2 regions of the Afipia sp. MLSD5-FHT05B12 genome follow, and region 2 is predicted to be linked to the other one. Evidence: riboswitches for the same ligand, from Rfam matches in the RefSeq annotation. Region 2 holds a riboswitch; the other holds the start of a gene.
What was found. Region 2 has a riboswitch for S-adenosylmethionine ahead of AC1Q6J_RS08345 (O-succinylhomoserine sulfhydrylase). Riboswitches for the same ligand answer to the same signal wherever they lie in the genome.

Region 1 (14,800 bases), on a different contig from region 2:
AATAGCTTCGGAAACGACTGTTCACTACCCCTCCCCTCTCCCCTTGTGGGAGAGGGTGGCGAAATCGAGCGAAGCGAGACTGAGCCGGGTGAGGGGTAGGTCTCTTGTGCAAAGAGACCCCTCACCCGCTTCGCGGCTGCGCCGCTCAGCACCCTCTCCCACAAGGGGAGAGGGGAAAGTGCTCAGTTCAGCTTGCTCTTGTCAGTTCAGCTTGCTCTTCGGCACCGGCGGCGCCTCGGCATCGATCTTCGCGAACTGGCCGTTGAAGGTCAGGCCGGCATCCTTCGCCGAGACCGCGACGTTTTCACCGTCATGGACACGGCCGGACAGGATCATTTCCGCCAGCGGGTCCTGCAACGCGCGCTGGATCGCACGCTTGAGAGGACGCGCTCCGTAAGCCGGATCCCATCCCTTCGCCGCGAGCCAATCGCGCGCCTTGTCATCCAGCGTCAGCGTGATCTTGCGATCCGCCAGCAGCTTCAGGAGCCGCCGCATCTGGATATCGACGATGCGGCCCATCTCGCTCCGTTGCAGCCGGTGGAACAGAATGATCTCGTCAACACGGTTGAGGAATTCCGGACGGAAGCTCGCCCGCACGATAGCCATGACCTGATCGCGCACCGCGCTCGTGTCCTCGCCTTCTGCCTGCCCCACCAGGAACTCCGAACCAAGATTCGAGGTCATGATGATCAGCGTGTTGCGGAAATCGACGGTGCGGCCCTGACCATCGGTCAGGCGGCCATCGTCGAGCACCTGCAACAATACGTTGAACACGTCGGGATGCGCCTTCTCGATCTCGTCGAACAGCACCACCTGGTACGGCCTGCGCCGCACCGCTTCGGTCAGCGCGCCGCCCTCGTCATAGCCGACATAGCCCGGAGGCGCGCCGATCAGCCGCGCGACCGAATGCTTCTCCATGTATTCGGACATGTCCATGCGCACGAGCGCCGTCTCGTCGTCGAACAGATATTCGGCGAGCGCCTTGGTCAGTTCGGTCTTGCCGACGCCGGTGGGGCCGAGGAACATGAACGAGCCGATCGGACGGTTGGGATCCTGCAATCCGGCGCGCGAACGCCGCACCGCAGTGGACACCGCGCCAACGGCTTCCGCCTGACCGATCACACGCTCGGCAAGCTGCAACTCCATCTTGAGCAGCTTCTCGCGTTCGCCTTCCAGCATCTTGTCGACCGGAATGCCGGTCCAGCGCGACACGACCTGCGCGACATGGCTGGCCGTCACCGCTTCCTCGAGCACGAGGTTGCCGGCCTTCTCGCTGTCTTCCAGAGCCTTCAGCCGCTTTTCGAGATCGGGAATCCGGCCATAGGCCAGCTCGCCCGCCTTCTGGAATTCGCCGCGCCGCTGCGCGTCGGCGAGTTCCTGGCGCGCCTGCTCCAGTTCGCTCTTGACCTTCTGGGCATTGGACAGCTTGTCTCGCTCCGACTGCCACTTCGCGGTCAGCGCAGCACCTTTCTCCTCAAGATCGGCCAGTTCTTTTTCCAGCCGCTGCAAGCGATCCTTGGAGGCCGAATCCGTTTCCTTCTTCAACGCCTCCTGCTCGATCTTCAGCCGCACGATCTCGCGGTCGATATTATCGAGTTCTTCCGGCTTGGAATCGATCTGCATCTTCAGCCGCGCCGCGGCCTCGTCGATCAGGTCGATCGCCTTGTCGGGAAGAAAACGGTCGGTGATGTAGCGGTTCGACAGCGTCGCGGCGGATACGATCGCGGAATCCGTGATGCGGACACCGTGATGCAGCTCATACTTCTCTTTCAGGCCGCGCAGGATCGACACCGCGTCCTCGACGGTGGGCTCAGAGACGAACACCGGCTGGAAGCGGCGGGCGAGCGCAGCGTCCTTCTCAACATGCTTGCGGTACTCATCGAGCGTGGTCGCGCCGATACAGTGCAGCTCGCCGCGCGCCAGCGCGGGCTTCAGCAGGTTGGACGCATCCATCGCGCCATCGGCTTTTCCGGCGCCGACCAGCGTGTGCATCTCGTCGATGAACAGGATGATCTGGCCGTCGGAGCTGGTCACTTCCTGGAGCACCGCCTTCAGCCGTTCCTCGAACTCGCCGCGATATTTCGCTCCGGCAATCAGCGCGCCCATGTCGAGCGACAGCACCTTCTTGTCCTTGAGACCTTCCGGCACGTCACCGTTGATGATGCGCAGCGCGAGACCTTCGACGATGGCGGTTTTGCCGACGCCGGGCTCACCGATCAGCACCGGGTTGTTCTTGGTGCGGCGTGACAGAACCTGGATGGTGCGGCGGATTTCCTCGTCGCGGCCGATCACCGGATCGAGCTTGCCGTCGCGCGCGGCCTGGGTCAGGTCGCGGGCATATTTCTTCAGCGCGTCGTAGGCGTTTTCCGCCGACGCGCTGTCGGCGGTGCGGCCCTTGCGCAGCGCGTTGATCGCGGTGTTGAGATTCTGCGGCGTGACGCCGCCCTTGGCGAGAAGCCCGCCAGCGTCACTGTCCTTGTCGGCCGCCAGCGCCTGAAGCAGCCGCTCCACTGTGACGAAGCTGTCACCGGCTTTCTCGGCCGCCTGCTCGGCGGCGTCGAACGCGCGCGCCGTTGCCGGAGCCAGATAGACCTGCCCCGCTCCCGCGCCCGACACTTTCGGCATTTTTGCCAGCACGTCCTCGGTGGCTTTCAGGATCGCGCGCGAATTGCCGCCCGAGCGATCGATCAGACCGCCGGCCAGACCTTCGCTGTCGTCGAGAAGCACTTTGAGAACATGCAGGGGCGTGAATTGCTGGTGGCCCTCACGCATGGCCAACGTCTGTGCCGACTGGATGAATCCCTTCACACGGTCGGTATATTTTTCAATATTCATTCGGACTTCCCTCAGCCTGCCATGTCCGCCCCGAAGGCACGGATTTTAGCATCTTCAATGGGGTTCCGCCGCCGGCATTGACATTCCTCAACCCGGGGCGGCGACCGGCATTGCACCGGCCCGATCGTGATGTGGGAACTCCGGCCCGCCTGCGAAAGAGGCAGACCTAAAAATTCAGCGGACGTGGCGGGAAACGGCGAATCCGCATAGGACTATGCGATGCCAGATCATGACGCCGTCACCCTTCACAGCATCTACCGCTACCCGGTCAAAGGCCTGTCGCCGGAATCGCTCCAAAGCGCCGCCTTGCACAAGGGAGAGACGCTGCCCGCCGACCGCCGCTATGCCATCGAGAACGGTCCCATCGGCTTCGATCCCGCCGATCCGAAATACTATCCGAAAATCCGGTTCCTGATGCTGATGCGGAACGAGCGACTTGCCGGACTTCAGACCCGGTTCGACGATGCGAGCAACATTCTGACGATCAGATACAACAACACTGAAGCCGCGCGCGGCAACCTCGAAACGCCCGAAGGCCGCGCGGCCATCGAGACGTTCTTCGCGGACAATTTCGCAAGCGATCTGAGGGGGCCGCCGAAGATCCTGTCAGCTCCCGGCCACAGTTTCTCGGATGTCGCCGCCAGGGTCGTCTCGATCATCAATCTGGCCAGCGTATCGGCTATCGAGACCATCACCGGACAGCCGGTTCATCCGCTGCGCTTTCGCGGCAATCTCTATGTCCGCGGCTGGCCCGCGTGGCAGGAGTTCGATCTCCTGGGAAAAGAACTGACGATCGGCGATGCGCGGCTGAAAGTCGTCAAGCGGATCGTCCGCTGTGCCGCCGTCAATGTCGATCCGGTCACAGCCGAGCGCGACATGAACATTCCGCAGGCGCTGATGCAAATGTTCGATCACGCCGATTGCGGCGTCTATGCCGAAGTGATCACCGGCGGCACGATTGCCGCCGGCGATACAATCACAGAACTCAGCTCGACGGCATGACGTAGGCGTAGATGCGCCCGCGCGAATAGCTTGCCTCGGCGACGCGGTGGCCGTGGTTGCCCGAGATCACGATCGGATTGCCCTTGGCGTCGATGCCGCTGACGATGCCGACATGACCGCCACGGCGGCCACGCGACATCACCGCGATGGCGCCGACCTGCGGGCCGGAGATGCGCTGGCCGTAGCCCGCGAACGAACGCGCCATGTCGGAGCCGGTGCCTTTGTGGCCGGAACGCTCAAGAACCATGTTCATGAAGCGCGCGCACCAGAGGCTGGAGCGGCCTGTCGGATTTCCGCTGCCGATATAACGCCGCGCTTCGGCGACAACATTCGATCCTCCGAAGCCGCCACCGAAACCACCGAAACCCTGCGAAGCTGACGCTTCCGCAGCCGCTGCGTAACGCCCGCGCCGCGCATGATGGCGAGTGCGGTGGCCGTAATGCGTCTTGGCATGATGCTTGGAATGGTGAGCGTGAGTGTGCCGGCTTGCGCCGTGATGCGGCCTCGCCGAAGCCGGAGTTGCCAGTGCGACGATTGCCACCGAACACAGCGCCAACGCGGCGCCTCGAAGTGGCAGGCGAAGTTTACGCGATACAGTCATCCATTAGTCCTCGTGACACCCCCTGTGCCCATCGTTCGCACGCGAACGACATACCGCAGCGCAAAAAACGGGAGGATGTGACGAGAGCAAGACGCGATAAGGCACTCGCGGATTCATTTCGCGGCGATAGCGCGATCATTTCGTGGCGAGAATGCGAACATACACGGCCACATTGGAACCGCGAATGTTAATCGCGGCGCGTGAGCAGGAAGACACCCTGTTCGCCGAACATGTTCCAGAACCACCACGGCGCATTGAGCCGCAGCGGCCGGCCATAAAGATCGAGCGCGACGGCCCGCTCCATCTTGACGTTGATCTCGTTACAGAGCTGCACGAAATCCTTGATGGTGCAGAAATGGATGTTCGGCGTGTCGTACCATGTCGCCGGCAGATTATCGGTGCGCGGCATCTGGCCCTTCACCAGCAACTGGAGGCGCATTTTCCAGTGGCCGAAATTCGGAAACGACACGATGGCGCGGTGGCCGATGCGCAGCAGGTTTTCAAGCACCACGCGCGGCTGGCGTGTCGCCTGCAAGGTCTGCGACAGGATCACGTAGTCGAACGCATCGTCGGGATAATTGATCAGGTCGGTGTCGGCGTCGCCCTGCACCACCGCGAGGCCCTTGGCGACGCAGCGGTTGACGCCCTCGCGCGACAGTTCGATGCCGCGCCCGTCAACACCGCGCGTCTCCAGCAAACGAAGCAGATCGCCTTCGCCGCAGCCGACATCGAGCACCCGCGAGCCGGGCTCGACCATCTGCGCGACTAAAAGATGATCGGCGCGATAGCCGTTCTCGGTGACGGGAAGAACCGCGGTCGGCCGGAACGCCTGATCCTGAATTGTCATCTTGGCGCTCCTACCTGCTTGCCGAGGTCAGGCCGTGCGCCGACGCAGCCGATTCCAGGAATGCGCGGGAAATCTCGATGAACTCCGGCACATCCAGCAGGAACGCATCGTGGCCCCTGTCGGTCTCGATTTCCGCGAACGACACCCGCGCGCTGCCGGCATTCAGCGCATGCACGACCGCGCGCGCCTCCGATGTCGGGAACAGCCAGTCGCTGGTGAACGACACCACGCAGAAGCGCGTGCGCGTGCCGCGCCAGGCTTCCGCCAGCACGCCGTTGTGATCGGCGGCGATGTCGAAATAATCCATCGCGCGCGTCAGATAGAGATAGCTGTTGGCGTCGAAACGCTCGACAAATGACGAACCCTGATGACGCAGATAGCTCTCGACCTCGAAGTCCGCATCGAACGAGAACGTCGGCACCTCGCGATCCTGCAAGCGGCGGCCGAACTTGCGATGCAGCGCCGCGTCGGAAAGATAGGTGATGTGCGCGGCCATGCGCGCAACGCCAAGCCCGCGGTGCGGATGGGTGCCATCCTCAAAATAGCGCCCGCCGCGCCAGTCCGGATCGGCCATCACAGCCTGACGGCCGAGTTCGTGGAATGCGATGTTCTGCGCCGAATGCCGCGTGCTGCACGCCACCGCCAGCGCGGAGAACACGCGCTCCGGATAGGCCGCGGTCCATTGCAGCGCCTGCATGCCGCCCATCGAGCCGCCGACCACGGCGAACAGTTTCTCGATACCCAGATGGTCGAGCAGCATCGCCTGCGCCCGCACCATGTCGGGAATGGTGATGACGGGGAAATCCAGACCCCACAATTTGCCGGTCGCCGGATTTGTCGACGCGGGCCCGGTCGACCCCATGCAGCCGCCGATCACGTTGGCGCAGACGACATAGTAGCGATCGGTGTCGATCGGCTTGCCGGGGCCGACCAGCGTTTGCCACCAGCCGGGCTTGCCCGTGACCGGATGCACGTTCGCGACATGCTGATCCCCGGTCAGCGCATGGCAGATCAGAATGGCGTTGGAGCGATCGGCATTGAGCTGGCCATAGGCCTGATAGGCAATCTGGAACGGCGCGAGATCAATGCCGCAATCCAGCCGCAGCGGCTTGTCCACACCGAACAGCGCGACCAGCGACGACGGATGATCCGCCTCGTGCGCACGCTCGATAGACGCCTTATCACTCTTCAACGGTTTGACATTAACCATCTTGCTACTGGCCTCCTCAGCAGGTCACGAAAGACCAACATCGGAAATCAGGCCACAAAAAACCCGGCCTGAAACGAGGTTCGGCCGGGATCACTTACATCCCCGGCCTGTTTAGCGAGTTGTTTAACGTGGCTGCAAGCCGGCCGGCTCAAATGACCACGGAATGGCTAAGTTACTAATCACGAACGGCCTTTTCGTCAAGCTGCACCGCGATATCACATGCCTCTTCTGCCGCGGCTGGAGGCCGGAATTGCCAATGTTTTCTTTGCTTTCAGGCGCTCTCCTGCCTATCAATGCGGCCATCACATCCCCGCTTTCGATGAATTCCAGGCGGCCTTTGCGCCGCAATCAGCGTTCGGACCCAGGTTGAACCGATGACCAAGCAACCGCCATCACTGCAGGACCTGCGCCGCGAAATCGATTCCATCGATGAGCAGGTGCATGAGCTGCTGATGAAGCGCGGCGACATCATCGATCGCCTGATCTCGGTGAAGAAGACGCAGGAAGTCGGCTCGGCGTTCCGGCCCGCGCGCGAGGCCGACATGATGCGCCGTCTGGTGCAGCGTCATCGCGGCATCCTGCCGCTCGACACCGTCGAGAGCATCTGGCGCGTCATCATCTCGACGTTCACCTACGTGCAGGCGCCGTTCTCGGTGCATGCGGATCTATCCATCGGCGAATCCGCGATGCGGGATTCGGCGCGGTTTCATTTCGGTTTCACCGTTCCGTTCGTCGCGCATTTCAATGCCGAAGCCGCGGTCGAAGCCGTTGCCAGATCCAAGGGCGATCTCGCGCTGATCTCGGCTGTCAGCAGCCGTCTGCCATGGTGGATCGCGCTGGAGCCCGCAGCCGCGCCGAAGATCATCGCGCGATTGCCGTTCGTCGAGCGCGCCGATCATCCCGCCGCGCTGCCGGTGTTCGTGGTCTCGCGCGTCGCTGCCGACGCCATGGTCACCGAAGTCGGGATGTGGAGCGTTCGCGTCTCCGGCTGGAGCGCGGATGTGGCGCGGGCACTTTCGCCGTTCTCGGAAATCATCGCCGTCCCCGACACGGCATCCGACGGCGCGGCCTTGCTGATCTCGGTTCCGGGCCCGGATGGCTTAAAGAAAATCACCGCTGCGCTGATCGCAGCCGGAGCGTCGGTGCGTTCATCGGCTCTCGTCGGGAGCCATGCAACGCGCTATACGGTGCCGCCGACCACTGCGTCCAAATAGTCTTCTTTCGGAGTTCAAGTTGATGTCCCGTCCTGTGCCGAAGCCAGGCATTCTCGATATTGCGCCTTACACGCCGGGCAAGAGCGGCGCCGGGCTGACCGGCCGCGTCTTCAAGCTGTCCGCGAACGAGACCCCGCTCGGGCCGTCGCCGAAAGCCATTGCCGCCTACAAGGCCGCCGCCGATCATCTGGAGGATTACCCGGAAGGCACCTCGCGCGCGCTGCGCGAAACCATCGGACGCACCTATGGACTCGATCCCGACCGCATCATCTGCGGCGCGGGCTCCGATGAACTGCTGAACTATCTGGCGCACACCTATCTCGGCCCCGGCGACGAGGCGATCCACACCACCCACGGCTTTCTGGTTTACCCGATCGCGACCATGGGCAACGGCGCCATCAATGTGATCGCGCCGGAGAAGAACTACACCGCGGACGTCGACGCGATCCTCGGCGCGGTGACGCCGCGCACCAAGATGGTGTGGCTCGCCAATCCGAACAACCCGACCGGCACCTATGTTCCGTTCGACGAGGTCAAGCGGCTGCGCGCCGGATTGCCGCCGCATGTGCTGCTGGTCATCGATGCGGCCTATTCGGAATACGTTTCGAAAAACGATTACGAGGCCGGAATTGAAATGGTCGCGACCACCGACAACACGGTGATGACGCGCACCTTCTCGAAGATTCACGGCCTCGCATCGCTGCGTGTCGGCTGGATGTATGGCCCCGCCAACATTATCGATGCGGTGAACCGCATTCGCGGCCCGTTCAACGTCTCGACGCCCGCGTCGGACGCGGCGATCGCATCGCTGGAAGACGCCGAGCACCAGAACAGGTCCCGCGCGCACAACGACACGTGGCGCACCTGGCTGACCGATGAAATCGGCAAGCTCGGGCTTGAGGTGACGCCGAGCGTCGCGAACTTCGTCCTGATCCATTTTCCGCAAACGAAGGGCAAGACCGCTGACGATGCAGACGCGTTCCTGACCAGGCGCGGCCTGATCCTGCGCGCGCTGAAAAACTACAAACTGCCGCATGCGCTGCGCATGACCGTCGGTACCGAGGAAGCCAACCGTCTCGTGGTCGCGGCGCTTGCCGAATTCATGGGGCAGAAATGAGCGTCGCGCCTATGTTCGGGCGGATCGCGCTGATTGGCTTCGGCCTGATCGGCGGCTCGATCGCGCGTGCGGCGCGCGCCCAGGGGCTTGCAGGCGAGATCGTGGCAACGGCGCGCTCGCCCGCGACCCGCGCGCGCGTGCAGGACCTCGGCATCGTCGATCGCGTGGTGGAGACGAACGCGGAGGCCGTTAAGGACGCTGATCTCGTTATATTGTCTATCCCGGTCGGCGCCTGCGGGCCGGTCGCAAAAGAGATTGCGCCGCATCTCAAGCCCGGCGCGATCGTCTCCGATGTCGGCTCCGTCAAGGGCATGGTGCTGCGGGACATGTCCGCGCATCTGCCGAAGACCGTGCATTTCATTCCGGCGCATCCGGTGGCGGGCACTGAACATTCCGGCCCCGATTCAGGCTTCGCCGAACTGTTCATCAATCGCTGGTGCATCCTGACGCCGCCGCCGGACGCCGATCCGGCCGCTGTCGAGAAGCTCGCGGTTTTCTGGCGCGCGCTCGGCGCCAATGTCGAGACCATGGCCGCCGATCATCATGACCTCGTGCTCGCCGTCACCAGCCACCTGCCGCATCTGATCGCCTACACCATCGTCGGCACCGCCGACGAACTGGAAGATGTGACGCAGGCGGAAGTGTTGAAATTCTCGGCGGGCGGTTTCCGCGACTTCACCCGCATCGCCGCATCCGATCCCACCATGTGGCGCGACGTGTTTCTCGCCAACAAGGATGCCGTGCTGGAAATGCTCGGCGCGTTTCAGGAAGATCTCTCGAAGCTGACCCGCGCGATCCGCCGCGGCGACGGCGAGGCGCTGTTCGATCACTTCACGCGCACGCGAGCGATCCGCCGCGGCATCGTCAATCTCGGCCAGGAAACCGCCGATCCGGATTTCGGCCGCAAGCACGCGAACCTGCCGAAGCCGGCGGAAAAGTAATTTACCCCCACCCCGGCGCTATAGCGCGTCGAAGACGCGCGTAAACGCGCTTATGGCGCCGACCCTCCCCACAAGGGGGAGGGATAAAAGCATCGTTGACCAACCGCGCGCGCTATCCCTCCCCTCGATGGGGAGGGTGCGTAGGCGGCCTCTGGCCGCCGTTCTTAGAATAGAACGCCGATGCTTTGCATCGGCTATGCCAAAGGTCAGCCGGGTGGGGTGATGGCCGATAAACAACCTCCAAGATGGCGTTTTGACTTGCCTAAAACAGCGGTGCTGTCTGCGCGATCCGCAAAGGGCCGATGGAAATCACGCCCTCGGTGAATTTCAGCGGAAACGCCCGCGCCGGCTTGCCTTCGAGGGTCGAGGCCTGACCGAGCATGTTGATGCCGGCGACCACGCCGGCATTGGCGTTCTTGCGCGCGACATTGCCGAGGCCCGGAATCATCCGGTCGAGCGCGCCGATCACCTTGTTGACGTCCTGCGCGCTGATGCCGGGCGCGATGCGATCGACAGATGATTGCGGCACACCCTCCATCAGGAGCTTGTCGATGCCAAGCTGCGAGACGACCCGCTCGAGCCCGGCGACCGTCATGGTCAGTTCGCCGTCGAGATAACCTGTCGGTGTCAGCGCGAGCGAGCCTGCGGCGACCGCGATGGTCTCGCCCTGCTGCACGCGCGACTGGGTGAAGTCGAGGCGGCCGCCGGCGGCCTGAATTTCACGAAAACGCTCCGGCCAGGGTTTCGGCGCGAAGTCCTTCAGGCCGCGCAGCAGCGCGCGGATGTCCGCGTCGAACGGCTCGGCGAGAATCGGATGCAATCCTTGCAGGCTTCCCGCCGTCACCTGAAACGCGGTTTCCACCACCGGGTTGTTGGACAATGAGCCTTCCAGCAGGCGCGTGTGCAGTTCGAGATGCTTGGCGCGCAACAAAGGTGTCTGCACTGAAGCGTTCATGCGATCGAGCGCCGGATCGTCGAACACCAGCGAGACGCGCTGCGGCGTAGGCAGACCGGAGGCGCTGGCGCGGCCGGTGGTCCAGCCAGCGACAAAGGACGGCGCCTCGCCTCGGCTTGCGACGGTGGCAGGTCCGGTGAATTCGGCGATGATCTTCGCCGGATCGTAAACCTGCGCGACGACCAGAATATCCTTCAGCCGTGCGGTGAGCTGGGTCTGGTCGGCGGTTTGCGACGTCAGCGTCACCACCGGACTTTCGCAGCGAACCTCCATGCGGAACGGAAATCCCGCGACGGAGCGGTTGGCGCACTCGTAGGCGCGGCCGGACTTCGCCTCGCGCGTGCGCCATTCATCGAATTTCTCGTCGACATGAGACGCGGCATAGAACCAGAACCCGCTCCACGCCGCGGCTGCGACAAGGACAAGAACCGGCATTACGAAAACGGGCCAGAGACGGCGGCGAGGTGCGATGGGAGATGTCGGCATGGCAGGAGCTAGAACACCGGAATCAGGCAATTGAAAGATGCACCTTTCGCGCAAATCGCCTTGAAGTCCATAAGCTTGAGGCTCCTCAGGTTGCGCGCACGATGGTGGACTGGTAGGCGTGATCCATCAGGTGACGTCGCCATGGCTGCAAAAATCCTTTCAGAATCCGAGTTTCCCGAGGGCGACCTGTGGGTGTTCGGCTATGGATCGCTGATCTGGAAGCCGGGCTTCGCCTTCCTTGAGCAGAAGCCGGCGCGGCTGATCGGCGAGCACCGTTCGCTCTGTATCTACTCGATGGTCCATCGCGGCACGCCGGAAAAGCCGGGCCTGGTGCTCGGCCTCGATCGCGGAGGCGCCTGTCAGGGCGTCGCGTTCCGGGTGGCCGCGGCCGACAGAAAATCAACCGTCTCTTATCTGCGCGAGCGCGAGCAGGTCACCGGCGTCTATCGCGAGGTCATTCGTTCCGTCTGGCTTCAGGGCGATGCCCGCCAGAGGGTCAGCGCGCTCGCCTATGTCGCCGACCGCAGCCACGATCAATATGCCGGACGGCTGACCATGGACGAGCAGCTAAAACTGGTGCGGCAAGGTCACGGCGCCTATGGGCCGAATGACGAATATGTCATCGCGACGGTGACCGCGCTGGAAGCGCAGGGCGTTCGCGACGCGCCGCTGCATCGTCTCGCGGCGATGCTCCACGGCGAAGGCGCCCTGCATCGCCACACCTGATCGATACCTTCAGGATCGGACGGACGCGGCGACCGGCGCGGAAAACCCGATCAAGCGGACCTGCTCCTCGCGCCCCGCCTTCACCAGCCGATCGGTCGCCTCTTCGATCGCGGCTTGCAGGCGCGCGGTGAAGTCGTGCCGTTTGAGACCCGGCGGAATTGGATCAAGAAACTCGATCACGAGCGTGCCGGGGTAACGCAGGAAGGTCCGGCGCGGCCAGAACAATCCGGAATTGAGCGCGACGGGAATGCAGGGCACACCGGCCTCGCCATAAATCAAACTGACGCCGTTCTTGTAGTCCGGCTGTGCGCCGACGGCGCGCCGCGTTCCCTCGGGAAAAATCAGAAGCTGGCGGCCGCGCCGGATTTCCTGGGCGGCGCGCCTGGTGATGTCGATCAATGTGCGTCCGCCGGCTTTGCGATTGACGCCGATCATACCGGCCTTGCTGAGATACCAGCCGAACAACGGAAGCCAGAGCAGCTCGCGTTTCAGGATATAAAGCGGCTGATCGAAGAATTGCAGCAGCGCGAAGGTTTCCCAGGCCGACTGATGTTTCGATGCGGCGATCAGCGGGCCTTTCGGGATCTTATCGAGGCCGCGATACTCCACCTTCGTGTTGCAGATGATCCGCATCCACCAGATGCTCGTCTTGCCCCAGTTGGTTGCGATCCAGACGATACCCCAGCGCGGCATCGCATAGGTCGGAAGGCCGAGCAGCACCCAGAAGACAAGGTTCAGATAGAAAACGATATTGTAGAGCAGCGAACGCAAAAAAACCGAAACCATCGACAAACCCGCCCAGAGTGCAAATATCAGAAGCTGACAGCTAGTTAGCAGACACGGTGTGCGGCTTTGAGGGTGACGGATTCAGCGCACCGGCCTCCGGCATGCCGCCCTGCCCCACGCCGCCGAAAGCGACCCGCGTCTGCGCAAAAAGATACTTGGCGTATTCCGATAGCAGGAGCCGCAAGGCAGCGCCACTCGTCCACCACGGCTCTTCGCGCCATTTGTCGCCGACCACGGCAAACGGAACCAGTTCGATGTCCGGCATGGCGTGGGACAGTTCGACGATCGCGCGCGGCATATGATAGTTCGATGTCACCACGATCAGGGAGCGAAAACCGCGCTCAACCGCCCAGCGCCGCGTCTCCGTCGCATTGCTGCGGGTATTGACCGCTGACCGGTCCAGATCGACGCAGCAGGTGAGCAGACGCTGGCTGTCGGGCAGCGTGCGCTGGATGTCGCTGTAGCCGTTGGTCGGATGCACCCCGGAGATCAGCAGCCGGCGGCCGTATCCCACCGACAGCAATTCCAGCGCGTCGGAGACCCGCGACGAACCGCCGGTGAGGACCACGATGCCGTCGGCATTGCGCGACGGCTTTTCTTCGGCGGGCGGCACCCGCGACAGGAAATCGACGAAGCCCAGCCCGATAAAAAGAAGGATTCCGGCAACAGCAAGCATCACAACACGATGGCGCAAGCGCCCGTGCGTCGGCGTGGCATCGCGGTGGTGTGTGGTCTCGGGCAATCTCAACTCGCTCAGGCGCAGATCACGTTGTTGCGCAGGTTCCAGTCTATCTCAAAATCCGGCGTGGCTGTGGCCTCAAACCCCGCCAACACCATGTTTTGACGGGCTGTCAGCCAGTGCCGTCCCCCGCCTGAAAACACAATCAATCGATCTCTTCAAGGGTCGCAAACAGCGTCCGCCGCGAGGCCCATGCCGTGACCGCGGCGATCATCAGGGTCTGGGCAGCCAGCACCAGATAACCCGAGGCCGGCAGCGCGAACGTCCCCAGCAGCGCCGCGAACTGATCGCCCACCGGCGTCCCCGAGAACCAGCTTGCGATGGATTCCGAGAAGCCAAATGTCAGCATCGCCGCCAATCCGCCGATCAGACCGCCCTCGAGACCGAGCCGCAGAAAATGGCGCAGGAAACGGTTGGCGATATAGCGATCCTGCGCACCGACGAAATGCAGCACCTCGACGATCGGCCGGTTGGCCGCCATCGCACCTCGTGTGGCGAACGACACCGAGATCACGGTCGCCACAATTACAAGAACAAGAATCCCGGTGCCGGCCAGAACAATCGCGCCCGTCATCGATCGCATACGCTCGATCCAGGCGCGATGATCGTCGATGGTGGCGGACGGCGCCGCCTGGGCGACACTGCGGCGCAAGACCGCAAGGTCCGGCACCGAACCCGGCGCCACACGCACGACGATCACGCGCGGAACGGGAAGATCGTCAAGCGACAGTCCGGTGCCCAGCCAAGGCTCCAGAAGCCGCGCCGACTCAGCCTTGCTGAACGGCCGCACTTCCAGAATTCCGGGCTGCGCCCGTGCCGCCTCCGTGACGCTGCGGACGTCGCGCTCGATGTCGCGGCCCGGTGAGGGCCGCAACTGGATGGTGAGCTCGCTGGATACGTCGGACTGCCACTCGGCCGCCGATGCGCGCACCAGCAGCACCGCTCCGGTCGTCATCGATGCGAGATACGTCATGATGGCGACGACCGCGATCAACGCGCGCCCGGAGATCGAACCGCGCGGAACGATCGGCGACAGGTTGCGCGCATGCGCCGCGACTTCCGACGTGCTGTCGCCCAGATCCATCACGGGTTTGCGGTCGTCAATCATAGATGTGCAGCCGCGATTCATGCAGCACCATGCGCCGCGCCTCGTACTGATCCATCAATGCGATGTCGTGGGTGGCGATGATGACAGCGGTACCGGACTTGTTCAATTGAATGAAGAGACTGAGCAGCCGCCGCGCCAGCGAGGGATCGACGTTGCCGGTCGGCTCATCCGCCAGCAGCAGCTGCGGCCGGGCGATCACCGCGCGCGCAATCGCCGCGCGCTGCTTCTCGCCG
Region 2 (14,800 bases):
AGCGCAAGGCCGGGGACATTTCCGCCAGGCCGCTGGACGGCAAGACGCTGGCGATGATCTTCGACAAGCCGTCGACGCGCACCCGTGTCTCGTTCGATGTCGGCATGCGCCAGCTCGGCGGCGAAGCCATCATGCTGACCGGCGCTGAAATGCAGCTCGGTCGCGGCGAAACCATCGCCGATACCGCGCGGGTGCTGTCGCGATTTGTCGATGCGATCATGATCCGGATTCTCAACCACGAAGCGCTGACCGAGCTCGCGGCGCACGCCACCGTGCCCGTGATCAACGGCCTGACCCGGCGTTCGCATCCCTGTCAGGTGATGGCGGACGTGATGACCTTCGAAGAGCATCTCGGTCCGATCAAGGGACGCACGGTGGCGTGGACCGGCGACGACAACAATGTGCTGGCGTCGTGGGCGCATGCCGCGGAGCGGTTCGGATTCAACCTGCGCGTTGCGACGCCGCCGGAACTCGCCCCCAACAAGCTGCTGAAGGACTGGATCAAGGCGACAGACGCGCCGATCGTGCTTGGCACCAAAGCCGACGAGATGGTGCGCGGTGCCGATTGCGTGGTCACCGACACCTGGGTGTCGATGGGCGACAAGGACGGCGAACATCGTCACAACCTGCTGAAGCCCTATCAGGTCAATGCGAAGCTGATGTCGCTGGCAAATCCCGACGCCATCTTCATGCATTGCCTTCCGGCGCATCGCGGCGAGGAGGTCACCGACGAGGTAATCGACGGCCCGCAGTCGGTGGTGTTCGACGAGGCCGAAAATCGCCTGCACGCCCAAAAGGGCATTCTGGCCTGGTGCATGCACGCGATCGGCTAGGTGCCTCGGCGCGTTCCTGCTCCGTTTTCGGGAAGCCTTGTTCCCGATCCGCTCCCTTTTTTGCGGAACAAGGCACCCTATATTGTGCGGACACCTAGTGGAGTGGATTTGACATTCGCTACCCAATGGGCGGCGAGTCCGTAAAGCGAATGTCAAATCCAAAACTCCACTAGAAACTTATATTTGCGAGTGGTCCGTCGATTCTAACATTCGGAAAAATGCCTGCTGAAATGGGATGCGAATGTTAGAATCGGACCACTAGCTTGATCCATCATTGCCCTGGGGCCGGAAGTCAGACCGTCATGGTTTGAGCTTTTCACTGCGGCAATTCGGTTCTCCTGAAAAGAATGCGTTCGATATGACTCTCGAAAGCCAAATCCGTGCCCCCTCCGCGACGCCGGTGGATGATGCCGTGCTGCCCTTTGAAGTCAGCGCGCTGGACGTGCGCGGCCGATTGACGAAGATGGGGCCGGCGCTCGATGAGATTCTGACCAAGCACGATTATCCGGCACCCGTCGGCAAACTGCTCGGCGAGGCCATCGTGCTCACGACGCTGCTCGGCTCGACACTGAAGTTCGATGGCCGCTTCATCCTGCAGACCCAGACCGACGGCCCGGTGTCGCTGATCGTGGTCGATTTCCAGGCGCCCAACCGGCTGCGCGCCTATGCGCGCTTCGATGCAAGCAAGCTTGAGGCGGGTCAGGATTCCGCGGCGCTGCTCGGCCACGGGCATCTGGCCATGACCATCGATCAGGGCGCCGACATGAGCCGCTATCAAGGGCTCGTCGCGCTCGAGGGCGGCAATCTGGAAGATGCGGCGCATGAATACTTTCTGCGCTCGGAGCAAATTCCGACGCGGGTGCGGCTCGCGGTCGGCGAGGAATTTCGCGGCGGCGACGGTCCGAAGCATCGCTGGCGCGGCGGCGGCATGCTGATGCAGTTTTTGCCCAAGGCGCCGGAGCGCGCGCGGCAGCCCGATCTGCATCCCGGCGACGCGCCTGAAAGCGCTGTCGTTCACGAAATCCCGGAAGACGATGCTTGGGCCGAAAGCCGTTCGCTGTTCGGCACCATCGAGGACGTCGAATTGATTGATCCGGATCTGTCGGGCGAACGACTATTGTTCCGGCTGTTTCACGAACGCGGCGTGCGGGTGTTTCCGACGCAGGCGATGCGGGCGCAGTGCTCCTGCTCGCGCGATGCTGTGGCGGGAATGCTCGCGAGTTTTGACCCGAAAGACCGCGCCGACATGGTGGAGAACGGCAAGGTGGTCGTGACCTGCGAGTTCTGCAGCTCGGTGTATGAGTTCACGCCGGATGAGGCGGGTGTCGAGCCGGGGTGACGGCGATGCGCGGTGGTGACGAACTGTGGTTAGACGCACGATGTCGCATCACATGCAATCGTCGTCCCCGCGAAAGCGGGGACCCATAACCACCGAACCCCCGTCGATGGCGAGAAGATCGCTCCGGCATCTCCCTCAATCCGAAGACTCAGGGAGTATGGGTCCCCGCCTGCGCGGGGACGACGTGGTGAGATTTCGAATGACAACGAGCCTGCAACATTTCGTGATGGGGATGTAGATCCCCGCGCTCTGAACCGCGCTTAAGTTCATCGCGTCCCGTTCGTGAGGGGCGCTTCTCGAGGGCGCTTGTGAAGCGGAGCAGGATGCGGCGCCTGCGCGCACGGTTCGCACCCGTGTCGTCCGGGAGGCTGGGGTCAGCGTCCGGGCCAACTACGTGGCTCTGCCTTCAGTGGCTGGACGCGGACAGGCACGAACGCGGCGAAAGCCGCCGGATCGGGGCGTGAAAGCGCTCGTCCTGTCCCGGAAGAACGCTCCCCTCGCCCAAAATCGCCGCCAAATAGCAGTCAAGCTTGCGCAGACTGCGCAAACCTGACTGTGGAGCGCCGTGAGGCGATGCGCTTCCTCATCGCAAGAGGAAGCGAGACAACACATTTGCGCCTCGCGGCGCTCCATGCCCCTCGTCAGGGGGCCGGACTAAAGGCTCACCTCGCGCGTGGCGCGAGAGCAATTATGCGTGGCTGTTTGAAATATTTGAAAGTGGCTGTTTGAAAATTGAATCTGAATTCGAGATAACGCGAGACATCTCAACACCTTCAATGTCGTCCTCGCGAAAGCGGGGACCCATAACCACCGTCCTCAGTAAGAACCAAAGAAAGAGTTGACCCGCTATCGCGACAGCATCGAAGACTCAGGGAGTATGGGTCCCCGCTTTCGCGGGGACGACATGGAGAAAAATCGCGAAGCCGGACCCGCACGCTATCGCACTAGCCACGATCGTCATCACCGGGCTTGTGGTTATGGGTCTCCGCCTTCGCGGAGATATCCACGGTGGCGCGAATGCCAAATCCGCTTCTAGTTCAGCGTCCGCTTGTAGCTTGGACTGTCGAGCGAGAAAGCCGGGATATCGATGTCGAACGGTTCGCCGCTTTCGGTCACCATCTGGTAGCTGCCGGTCATGAATCCGGATGGTGTCTGAAGCGGCACTCCGCTGGTGTATTCGAACCGCTCGCCCGGCTCGAGCACCGGCTGTTCGCCGACCACACCCTCGCCGCGGACTTCCTGGCTGCGGCCGGCCCCGTCGGTGATGATCCAGTGGCGTGTCTTGAGCTGCACGGTCTCATTCCCCGAATTGACGATGGCGATCGTGTAGGCCCAGAAAAAATGGCCATCTTCGGCCGACGAGCGCTCGGGCAGGAAGCTCGGCTCGACGATCACTTCAATCTGGCGGGTCACGGCGCGATACATGGTGTCCGTCCACATTCGGGTCACAGGATAGCAGACCTCTCATCCCTTGCGTAGGCACCAATACTCGATCTTGATGGGTGCGGCGGCCTGTCCAGGATACGAAGTCGCGCCGATCATTGTTTCAACATCGTTGCCATCCAGCATTCTTCCAGACGCCTGTCCAATGGAATGCTTGCAATTTGCGGGCCGCTTTGATCTTCCGTAGGATCAGGCATGAGCTGCCGGCTTCCTGACGGAACCGACTGAAACGGACTCGACCGGAATGACGCTCGTGACCACCCAGACGACCGATCAGGCTGTTGCGAAGGCGCCTGCGAAGGCCGTGGCTGCCGCGGGCGAACGCGAACTGCGCCTCGATCTGTTTCGCGGCATTGCGCTGTGGCTGATCTTCATCGACCATCTGCCGCCGAATATCCTGACCTGGTTCACGATCCGCAACTACGGTTTCAGCGATGCCACCGAGATCTTCATTTTCATCTCGGGATACACGGCGGCGTTCGTCTACAGCCGCGCGATGCTCGATCGCGGCTTCGTGGTGGCGAGCGCGCGCATCTTCAAGCGCGTCTGGCAAATCTATGTGGCGCACGTTTTCCTGTTCACGATCTACCTCGCGGAAATCTCCTACATCGCGTCGCGGTTCGATAACCCGCTCTATGCGGAAGAAATGGGGATCCTCGATTTTCTCAAGCAGCCCGACGTTACGATCGTTCAGGCACTGCTGCTGAAATTCCGGCCCGTCAATATGGACGTCTTGCCGCTTTACATCGTGCTCATGATCTTCCTGCCGGGGATCATCTGGCTGATGCAGCGCAAGGCTGACCTCGCTCTGGCATTGTCGGTCCTGCTCTATGCCGTCACATGGGAGTTCGATCTTACTCTCCCGGCCTATCCGAACGGGACGTGGTTCTTCAATCCGTTCGCCTGGCAGTTGCTCTTTGTGTTCGGGGCGTGGTGCGCGCTGGGCGGCGCGAAGCGTATGGCCCGTATTCTGTCGTCACGGATTACGCTCTGGCTTTGTATCGCCTATCTTGCGTTTGCGTTCTGTGTGACGCTGACCTGGCATGTGCCGCAACTCAACACCTTCATGCCGCGCTGGCTGGAAAGCTGGATGTACCCGATCAACAAGACCGATCTCGACGTGCTGCGTTTTGCCCATTTCCTCGCACTCGCGGCGATCACGGTGCGCTTTATCCCGGCGAGCTGGCCGGGTCTGAAATCGCCGTGGCTGCGCCCGGTCATCCGATGCGGTCAGCACTCGCTGGAAATTTTTTGCCTCGGCGTCTTCCTGGCGTTCGCGGGCCACTTTGTCCTCGCCGAAGTGTCCGGCGGAGCGTGGATGCATTTCTTCGTCAGCGTCGCAGGGATTGTCATCATGTCAGCCGCCGCATGGCTGTTTTCGTGGTACAAGATCGAGGCAGGCAAAACCGACAAACGCGCGAAAGGCGCGGAAAGCGACGCCGATCTCGCGGGAGGCGGATCATGAAAGCGCTGCTGGTTGCAGGGATGGTGATGGGTCTCCTGGCTGTTTCTCCGTCGCGTGCGGAGAGCCCCGGTTGCGTCGTGCCGGCTTACCTCCTGACGACCGAGAGCGCATTTCCGAAAGTCGCGGATGCGATCAAGACCAGGAAACGGCTGGACATCCTCGTGATCGGCAGCGGCTCTTCGGCTCTGGCCGGCGCTGACGGGGCGAGCGCGTCCTATCCAGCCCGGCTCGAGGCGACCTTGCGCGAGAACCTCGCTGGCGTGACCGTTAATGTCCGGACCGATCTTCGGCCCAAGAAGACTGCCGCGGAGGCGGCCGCCGGGTTTGGCCAACTGATCGAAAAGCTTCCGCAGGACCAGAAGCCGGATCTCGTGATCTGGCAGACGGGGACCGTCGATGCGATCCGGTCAATCGACACCGACGATTTTCGCGCAGCGCTGGATGGCGGCATCGGCGCCTTGCAGAAGGCCGGCGCCGATGTGCTCTTGATCAATCTTCAATACAACCCACGTATGGAAACGATGCTCTCGGTCACGCCGTATAACGATACGATGCGGGTGGTCGCGCAGGAGCACGAAATTCCGGTGTTCGATCGCTTCTCGATCATGCGGCACTGGAGCGAGGCCGGTGATTTCGATTTGTTCGGGCCGGTGCATGGATTTGGAATGGCGAAACTGGTTCATGACTGCATCGGCCGGTCGCTGTCGGCGATGATCGTCGAGGCGTCGCACATTAATCCGGCGGAGCTCAGGATTCAACGTTGATGAATTTTTACGGTCGTTTGGCGATTGCAGCCATGGCGGGGGCAATGATGTGCGGATCGCCGTCCGTCTCCCCGGTGTTGGCGCAGACATCTCAAGCGCAGCCGAAGGGACTCGGGACCAAAGCCATTGAGACGGCGAGGAGCGTCGCAAGAGGGGCGGGCGATATTCTGACCCGCGTGCCTTGCCTGCCCGCCAAGGGAGTGAAGGACGTTCCGGGTTCGCTGCCGCGCGTTGCGCGGCGGATCGCGGCGGATGAGCCGGTGACCATCGTCGCGTTTGGTTCGTCGACCACGGTCGGTTACGGCACGTCGGCCGCCTATAACTATCCCAGCCGCCTTGCCGATCAGTTGCGCCGCAAATTTCCCACCGCCGACATCAGTGTCATCAATCGCGGCATGGGCGGACAGGATGCGCCCGAAATGATGAAGCGGTTCGATGTCGCCGTTCTCGACGCAGATCCGGATCTTGTGATCTGGCAGCTCGGCACCAATGCCGTCGTCAAGGGCAGCGCCAGCGATATCGCGGCGACGGCTGAGCTGGTGGAGGACGGCATCGCGCGCCTTCAGGCCCGTGGCATCGATGTCGTGCTGATCGATCCGCAATATGTTCCAGCCGTTGCTGCAAAAACCGAGAATGCCAGCAAGATGGTGAAACTGCTCGGCGACGTCGCCAAGCTCAAGAACGTCTCGGTGTTTCCGCGCTTCGAAGTCATGCGGCAGTGGCACGAGGACGAGAAGATGCCGTTCGACAAGTTCGTGATCGGCGACGGCCTGCACATGAACGACTGGGGCTACGCGTGCTTCGCCCAGTTGCTTGGCGACACCATCATCAAGTCGGTGGGGCAGGTGAAGGCCGGGGTCAACATCCCGAGCAACGTGATGACTTTTCGGCCGATGTAGGGTTGCGTTAGATCGTCAGCTTGCCTTCGATGCATGTCTGCGTCTCGCCGCCGATCCAGATATCGTCACCGTCGCGCGTGACATAAATGCGGCCCTCTCGCCCAAGCACGGTACCCTGGCTCGCGACATATGCAGCGGGTGCAAGTCCTGCGGACATCAGCCATTGCGCGAGACCGGCATTCAGGCTGCCTGTGACGGGGTCTTCGGTCGAGCGGTTGGATACGAACGCGCGAACCTCGAAAGAGGCATCCTTACCGTCGCGCGAAGGGTCCCAAGGCGCGACCACGCCAAGCTTCAGATTCCCAAGGGCCGGGTAGTCCGGCGTCAGCGACAGGATCTCCGTTCGCGACGTCAGCATCACCGCCACCCAGCCGGGGCCGTTGTCGATCCACTGCGATGCCGTGATGGCGTCCCGGCGAACCTGCAGGCCGCGGGCGATCTGATCGAGAATATCGCTTTCGACATTGCCGGTCCGGCGCAGAGGAGGCGCGGCAAATGCCAGCCTGTTCCCGTCGCGTCTGATTTTGATAAGGCCTGCACCGCATTCCTGAACGACGTGGGCCTGCTTGGCGGCATTTCCGAGGCTCAGCCAGACATGGCAACTGCCCAATGTCGGATGACCGGCAAACGGCAGTTCGCCTGATGGCGTAAAGATCCGCAGGCGATAGTCAGCCTCTGCCGTCGTCGGTTTCAGAAGAAAGGTGGTTTCGCTCAGGTTCGTCCAGTTCGCGAGCCCAGCCATGGCGTCGTCGGAAAGCCCGTCGGCGCCAATGACCACGGCAAGCGGATTACCCTTGAGCCGTTTGCCGGTGAAGACATCGACCTGCTGGAACGAAAATGTACTCATGAAATTTCCAGCTCGCTTCTGCCTTCACGCCTTCTCCAGCGCGGCCGTCAGATCCTCGATCAGGTCGTCCTGATGCTCCAGCCCCGCCGAGAAGCGGATGAAGCCTTCGCTGATGCCGAGTTCGGCGCGCGCCTCCGGCGTCAAGCGCTGATGCGTCGTGGTCGCCGGATGGGTGACGATGCTCTTCGAGTCGCCGAGGTTGTTGGAGATCCGCGCCAGCTTCAGCGCATTCAGCGTGCGGAACGCCGCGGCCTTGCCGCCCTTGACCTCGAAGCCGATCAGCGTCGAGCCGGCGCGCATCTGCTTCTTGACGATGGCGGCTTGCGGATGATCGGCCCGGCCAGGATAGATCAGCCGCGAGATTTTCGGATGCTTCGCCAGCGCATCGGCGATGGCGGCCGCGCTTTCGGTTTGTGCCTTGACCCGGATGCTCAGCGTCTCAAGCCCTTTCAGCAGCACCCATGCGTTGAACGGCGACATCGCAGGCCCTGTCTGGCGCAGGAACGTATGAATGTGCTCCTGGATGAAAGCCTCCGACGACAGGATGATGCCGCCGAGGCAGCGGCCCTGACCGTCGATGTGCTTGGTCGCCGAATAAACCACAACGTCGGCGCCGAGCGTCAGCGGGCTCTGCCAGATCGGGGTCGCGAACACGTTGTCCACGATCAGCCGCGCGCCACCGCGATGCGCGATCTCGGCGACGGCGCCGATATCGACAACGTCGAGGGTCGGATTGGTCGGGCTTTCGAGGAAGCACGATTTGGTGTTCGGACGCATCGCCTTTTGCCACTGGTCGAGGTCATGGCCGTCCACCAGCGTGGACTCGATGCCGTAGCGCGGCAGCAGATCCTCCACCACATAACGGCAGGAACCGAACAGCGCTTTCGCCGCGACCACGTGATCGCCGGCCTTGAGCGGAGCGAGGATCGCGGTGGTGACCGCAGCCATGCCGGTCGCGGTGGCGCGCGCGGCCTCGGCGCCTTCGAGTTCGATCATGCGCTGCTCGAACATCGACACCGTCGGATTCGAGAATCGTGAATACAGGAAGCCGGGATCTGCGCCGGTGAAGCGCGCTTCGCACTGTTCGGCGGTGTCGTAGATGAACCCCTGCGTCAGGAACAGCGCTTCGGAGGTTTCGCCGTACTGCGAACGCAGCGTGCCGGAATGCACGAGGCGGGTTTCGGGGCGATAATTGCGGGTCGGGGACAGCTGCTTGGCTGCGGGCGTTTTGGTCTCGGACATGTGTACTCCATCGTGGCCACCTTGCGGTGGACACAAAAAAACCGGCCTGGAAAATCTTTCCACAAGCCGGGATCACACTGTCCCCGGCCTGTTTAGCGAGTTATTTAACGTGGCTGCAAGCCGGCCGGCTCAAATGACCACGGGATAAGTCCTAGCCTTAATCCCGCACGCTCTTTCCGTCAAGCACCCCATCGGATAACCGATATTTGCTGACTTTCTGCATATCCGGGCAGCTAAACGAGGACAGAAAAGGTGCCTTTCCCCCTGCCACCCGACGCGACAGGAATTCTGCCCGACCGCATGATCGCGGCAATGGCCGATGCCGGCCTGATCCTGCCGGAATATCCGTTCGTTGAAAGCCAGATTCAGCCGGCCAGTCTTGACCTGCGTCTCGGTGCGATTGCCTATCGCGTGCGCGCGAGCTTCTTGCCGGGGCCGGACATAACGGTGGCGCAGCGCATCGACGAACTGAAGCTGCACGAGATTGATCTGTCCGATGGCGCGGTGCTGGAAACCAACTGCGTCTATATCGTGCCGCTGCTGGAAAGCCTCGCGCTGCCGCCGATGATTCAGGCCGCCGCGAATCCGAAGAGCTCCACCGGCCGCCTTGATGTTTTCACCCGCGTGATCGCCGACGGCACACGCCGCTTCGACATGATTGCCGCCGGTTATCACGGTCCGCTCTATGCGGAGATCAGTCCCAAGACATTTCCAGTGCTGTTGCGCGAAGGATCGCGGCTGTCGCAGATCCGGTTCCGCACCGGTCATGCGCTGCTCGACAGCGATGAGTTGCACGCGCTGCACGCGGCCGAGCGGCTGGTCGACAGCGACGAGACCGATCTCGCCGGCGGTGTGGCCTTGAGCGTCGATCTGTCCGGCGAAGGCTCCGACGGATTTGTCGGCTACCGCGCCAAGCGCCACACCGGCGTGGTCGATGTCGATCGCCGCGCAGGATACACGGTGGGAGAATTCTGGGAGCCGATCCGCGCGCGGCCGGATCGCAGCCTGATCCTCGATCCCGGCGAGTTCTATATTCTCGCCTCGAAGGAAGCGGTGCAGGTGCCGCCGGACTTCGCCGCTGAGATGGTGCCGTTCGATCCGCTGGTCGGAGAATTCCGCGTCCATTATGCGGGCTTCTTCGATCCCGGCTTCGGCTATGCGGGTGCGGGCGGACAGGGCTCGCGCGCGGTGCTGGAAGTGCGCTCGCGCGAAGTGCCGTTCATTCTCGAACATGGCCAGATCGTCGGCCGCCTTGTGTACGAAAGGATGCTGTCGCGCCCCGATGCGTTGTATGGCCAGCGTATCGCGTCGAACTATCAGGGCCAGGGCCTGAAGCTCTCGAAGCATTTCCGCACCTGACGTGGATCGGATTAGCGAGCATCTGGCGTCTTGCGCCCAAGCCACTCCAGAAACGCCGCAAGCTGCGGATTGCCGGCCTTCGCTTTCGGATAGACCAGATAGAACGAATTCCGGGTCTGCCGGACGTGCCTGAACGGCTGCACGAGACGGCCCTGCGCCAGTTCATCCACCACCAGCGTCTCGATGCCCATCGCGACGCCGATATCGTCCAGCGCGGCCTGGAAGGCGAGCGTCTGGTTCTCGAACGTGATGCCGCGCGTGCCGTCGACGCCTTTGGCTCCGGCTTCTTCCAGCCAGCGCGGCCAGTCCTCGGGCCGCGATGTGGCGTGAATGAGCTGATGATGGGCGAGATCGCGCGGATGTTTCAGCGGCACGTGTCCCTTCAGCCGCGCCGGGCTACAGATCGGAAACACCGTGATCGGGCACAACTTCATTGATGCAAGACCCGGCCAGCGGCCGTTGCCGACCATCACCGCGGCATCGAACGGATCGCGGCTGAAGTCGGCGCTGTCGAGCGATGTTGTGAGCTGGATGTCGATTTCGGGATGCTGGTCATGAAAGCTGCGCCAGCGCGGGATCAGCCAGCGAATCGCAAAGCTTGGATAGGCGCAGATGGCGAGCGGCCGCCGGCGGCCCGGTATCCGCGCCCGCTCCGTCGCGGTTGAGATTTTCTCCAGCGCGCTCTGGATGTCCTGCATGTAGGCGCGCCCTTCGGCGGTCAGTTCCACCGTCCTGTTGGCCCGCCTGAACAGCGGCGTTCCAAGATGGCTTTCGAGGTTCTGGATCTGCCGGCTCACTGCGCCGGGCGTCACGCCCAACTCGTCTGCCGCGTGCAGAAAACTCATCCGTCGGGCAGCGGCTTCGAACACCGGCAGGCTGGAAAGAGGCGGCAGTCGCCGGGTCATGGCGGACCCCAATTGAGAAATTATCAATCGAAGCTTACCGAAATCTCGTTTGCCACGCCACCGAAAAGCTCTCAACCTTGCGCCGGAACGGGACGACGACCGCCGCTGGCGATCGTCCCGCGTGAAAGCAGAAACGCTGGAGAGGATCGCTCATGAACCTGCCGCTCACGCCGGGCGCTGCTCAGCTCATTGCGCCGGACACCACGGGCCAAAATTTCTATCGCGCGGATCCGATCCTTGCCGATCTGTTGCGCATCCATCTTCCCGCCGCGCTGTTTCAGCACATCGAGCCGCATCTGGACCGGCTCGGCTCGCTCGCCGGCGGTCATCTCGATGAATGCGCGCGCCTCGCCGACAAGCATGGTCCGGTGCTGCATCAGCGCGACCGCTTCGGCAATGACCGGCAATGGATCGAATATCATCCCGCCTATCGCGAGCTTGAACGCACGGCTTACGGCGAGTTCGGCATTCATGCGATGTCACATCGCAAGGGCATTCTCGGCTGGGCGGACACCTATCCGGCCGTCGCCAAACACGCCTTCACGTTCCTGTTCAATCAGGCCGAGTTCGGGCTTGGCTGTCCGATCAACGTCACCGACGGCGCGGCGCGGCTGCTGTCGCGCTTTGGCGACGACGCGCTGAAAGCAAAATATCTCGACGGCCTGACCCAGACCGACATGACGAAGCTCACACAAGGCGGGCAGTTCATGACGGAAAAAGAAGGCGGCTCCGATGTCGGCAAGCTGACCACCATTGCCGTGCAGGAAGGCAATCACTGGCGGCTGCACGGCGAGAAATGGTTCTGCTCGAACGCCGACGCCAAGATGGTGATGCTGCTGGCGCGGCCGGAAGGCGCGGTCGGCGGGACGCAGGGCGTCGGCCTGTTCCTGATGCCGCGTGAACTCGATGATGGCTCGCCGAACCATTACCGCATTGTGCGCCTCAAGGATAAACTCGGCACCCGCTCAATGGCGTCCGGCGAGATCAAACTTGAGGGCGCGATTGCTTATGCTGTGGGCCGTCTCGATCGCGGCTTTGTGCAGATGGCCGAAATGGTCAACTGGTCGCGGCTGTCCAATGGTGTGAAGTCCGCCGCATTGATGCGCCGCGCGCACCACGATGCCAATACGGTCGCCAACAATCGCGTGGTGTTCGGTCGCCGCATTGTCGATATGCCGCTGGCGCGGCGGCAGTTGATGAAGATCATGCTGGCGACCGAACAGGCGGTGTCGATGAGCTTCGTCACGGCCGATGCACTGGACCGCGCCGAGGCAGGCAGCCAGGATGCCGCCGCATTGCTCCGCGTGCTGACACCGACGCTGAAATATCGCGCCACGCGCGATGCGCGCAAGGTATGCGGCGAAGCGATGGAGATGCGCGGCGGCATCGGTTACATCGAAGAGTTCGCGACGCCGCGGCTGCTGCGCGACGCGCATCTCGGTTCGATCTGGGAAGGCACCGGCAATATCGTTGCCCTTGACACGCTGAAGCGCGCAGTCGGCCGGCACGGTGCCGAAGCGGCGCTCGGCGCCGATCTCCATGCGCGGATTGACGATGCGCCGGGCATTCCGCAGGGCTGGCGCGACCGTCTTCATAACCTGACGGACAAGGCGATCGGCTTCGCCCGCGAGGTGGCCGGGCACTCCGAGAACGAAGCCGAGGCTCGCCGTGCCACCAGCACGCTCTATCACGTCGCCAGCGCGGTGACGTTCGCCTGGGAGGGCAGCCGGATTCATGCCCTGCGTGGTGACGCGCGCAGACTGCTGCTCTCAAAGCTCGTGGTCGATCACCGCCTGACGGCCCAAGACCCGTTCGCGGTTTTGCCGGGCGAACGTGATGGTGCGGTTGCCGAGAGGCTGCTCGGCGACAGGCCCATGTCGATGGCGGATGCCGCCGGGATACTCGGTTCGGCCTGACTCCGAGCCGGTGACTGGGCGCCATGCGCAAGGCGCGCATCGCGGGTCAGCGGTTTGATGGTAAGGGTCGGCGGAGGCGGCTGATATGAATGAGACCGCCACGCCGGGGAGTGCATGTCCGAGCTGGGAGCTGCCGAAATTCCTGTGGTGCAGGCGGATGAGAAACCGCCGCTGCCTGCTGTCAAAGGCCCCTTCAGAAATCCGCTGCTTGATGGCCCGATTCTTTCGACGTTGTTGAAACTGGCTGCTCCCAACGTCGTCGCATTGACCGCCGGCACCTGCGTCGCGATCGCCGAGACATCCTATATCGGCCGCCTTGGCGTCGAGCCGCTGGCCGCGATGGCGCTGGTGTTTCCGTTCGTCATTCTGATGATGACCATGTCGGGGGGTGCGATGGGCGGCGGCGTCGCATCCGCAATTGCGCGCGCGCTGGGCGCCAACGATGCCGATCGCGCATCCGCGCTTGCCGTGCATGCATTGATGATCGGAATTTGCTTCGGCCTGACCTTCATGATCGGCATGCTGATCTTCGGGCCGTCTCTGTTTGCCGCCCTCGGAGGCCGGGGCCGTGTTCTGAATGAGGCTATCGGTTACTCGCAGATCTTCTTCGGCGGCGCGGTGCTACCATGGGTCATGAACACGCTGGCGGCGCTGTTGCGCGGGACCGGCAACATGAAGCTGCCGTCGGCGATCATTCTCAACTCGGCGTTCTTTCAGGTTTTGTTCGGCGGCGTACTCGGTCTTGGTTTCGGACCTGTGCCGCAGTTCGGCATGCGCGGCGTTGCTGCCGGCACGCTGATGGCGTTCTCGATCGGGGCGGCGATCATGGCGTGGTATCTGCTGTCCGGCCGCAGCCGCGTGAAGCTGAATTTCAGGGACTTCCGGTTTCAGCGCGCCATGTTCTATGACATCTTGCAGGTGGGAGCCATCTCCTGCTTTTCACCGTTGCAGATCGTGCTGACGGTGACGATCTTCACGCATCTGCTGGCGAATTTCGGAACCGAGGTTCTCGCGGGTTACGGGATCGGCGCGCGGCTCGAATTCATGCTGACGTCGCTGGCGTTCGCTGTCGGCATTGCATCGGTGCCGATGATCGGCATGGCGATCGGCGCAGGCCGTATCGCCCGGGCCCGGCGGATTGCCTGGACGGCCGGCGGCGTATCGTTCGCGGCGGTCGGTTTCTTCGGCGGCTTCTTCGCCCTTTATCCGGATATCTGGGTGAACATCTTTACCGACAACGCCGCCGTGCGGGCTGCGAGCCGTGAGTATCTCTCCATCGTCGGGCCTTTCCTGGCCTTCGTCGGCCTCGCGATTTCGCTTTATTTCTCCTCGCAGGGCGCCGCGCGCGTGATCGGGCCGGTGCTTGCACAGACGGCGCGGCTTGCATTCGTCATGGCGGGCGGTTGGTGGCTGATGTCGTATGGTGCGGTCAGCACGCACTTCTTCTGGCTGGCAGCGGTGTCCATGATTCTGCTGGGTATCCTCGCCGCTGCCGCAGTTCGTTTCACGAACTGGGGAGCGAGAGATGCGGCCAGCAAGGCTGGATGAGGATCGTCACGCGAGGACGGTCGGACGTGCGAGCGAGGCGCGGGCAAATTTCTTCGCATTGGCAGGTTTGCCGAACAGATAGCCCTGGGCGAGATCGAATCCCATCTCGTGGGTTGCGACCAGATCGGAACGGGTCTCCACGCCCTTGGCGACGGTGCGCGCGCCGTGCCGATCTGCAAGTTCGAGAATGCGGCGGCAGACGGTCTGCTTGAGGCGGTTGTCCGCGGAGCCGGTGACGAA

Region 1: linked by a shared signal. The riboswitch ahead of metX (homoserine O-acetyltransferase MetX) and the one ahead of AC1Q6J_RS08345 (O-succinylhomoserine sulfhydrylase) in region 2 are both predicted to bind S-adenosylmethionine.

The regions. Positions count from the first base shown of each region.
Region 1 is NZ_JBXAFS010000011.1:98,335-113,134, reverse strand. Features, by position in the region: gene AC1Q6J_RS15565 (Vgb family protein) at 1-5, shown strand, start outside; gene clpB (ATP-dependent chaperone ClpB) at 202-2,835, opposite strand; gene AC1Q6J_RS15555 (MOSC domain-containing protein) at 3,055-3,837, shown strand; gene AC1Q6J_RS15550 (TIGR02594 family protein) at 3,821-4,438, opposite strand; gene metW (methionine biosynthesis protein MetW) at 4,626-5,285, opposite strand; gene metX (homoserine O-acetyltransferase MetX) at 5,296-6,495, opposite strand; SAM riboswitch at 6,586-6,665, opposite strand; gene AC1Q6J_RS15535 (chorismate mutase) at 6,870-7,709, shown strand; gene hisC (histidinol-phosphate transaminase) at 7,732-8,826, shown strand; gene AC1Q6J_RS15525 (prephenate/arogenate dehydrogenase family protein) at 8,823-9,767, shown strand; gene AC1Q6J_RS15520 (DUF2125 domain-containing protein) at 10,030-11,157, opposite strand; gene AC1Q6J_RS15515 (gamma-glutamylcyclotransferase) at 11,350-11,934, shown strand; gene AC1Q6J_RS15510 (lysophospholipid acyltransferase family protein) at 11,944-12,720, opposite strand; gene AC1Q6J_RS15505 (YdcF family protein) at 12,761-13,396, opposite strand; gene AC1Q6J_RS15500 (cell division protein FtsX) at 13,605-14,567, opposite strand; gene AC1Q6J_RS15495 (cell division ATP-binding protein FtsE) at 14,560-14,800, opposite strand, start outside.
Region 2 is NZ_JBXAFS010000004.1:256,415-271,214, forward strand. Features, by position in the region: gene argF (ornithine carbamoyltransferase) at 1-833, shown strand, start outside; gene AC1Q6J_RS08315 (Hsp33 family molecular chaperone) at 1,192-2,172, shown strand; gene apaG (Co2+/Mg2+ efflux protein ApaG) at 3,205-3,597, opposite strand; gene AC1Q6J_RS08325 (OpgC domain-containing protein) at 3,860-5,080, shown strand; gene AC1Q6J_RS08330 (SGNH/GDSL hydrolase family protein) at 5,077-5,844, shown strand; gene AC1Q6J_RS08335 (SGNH/GDSL hydrolase family protein) at 5,844-6,743, shown strand; gene AC1Q6J_RS08340 (PhzF family phenazine biosynthesis protein) at 6,751-7,590, opposite strand; gene AC1Q6J_RS08345 (O-succinylhomoserine sulfhydrylase) at 7,615-8,832, opposite strand; SAM riboswitch at 8,904-8,983, opposite strand; gene AC1Q6J_RS08350 (2'-deoxycytidine 5'-triphosphate deaminase) at 9,085-10,191, shown strand; gene gcvA (transcriptional regulator GcvA) at 10,203-11,096, opposite strand; gene AC1Q6J_RS08360 (acyl-CoA dehydrogenase family protein) at 11,249-13,012, shown strand; gene AC1Q6J_RS08365 (MATE family efflux transporter) at 13,127-14,560, shown strand; gene AC1Q6J_RS08370 (EAL domain-containing protein) at 14,567-14,800, opposite strand, start outside.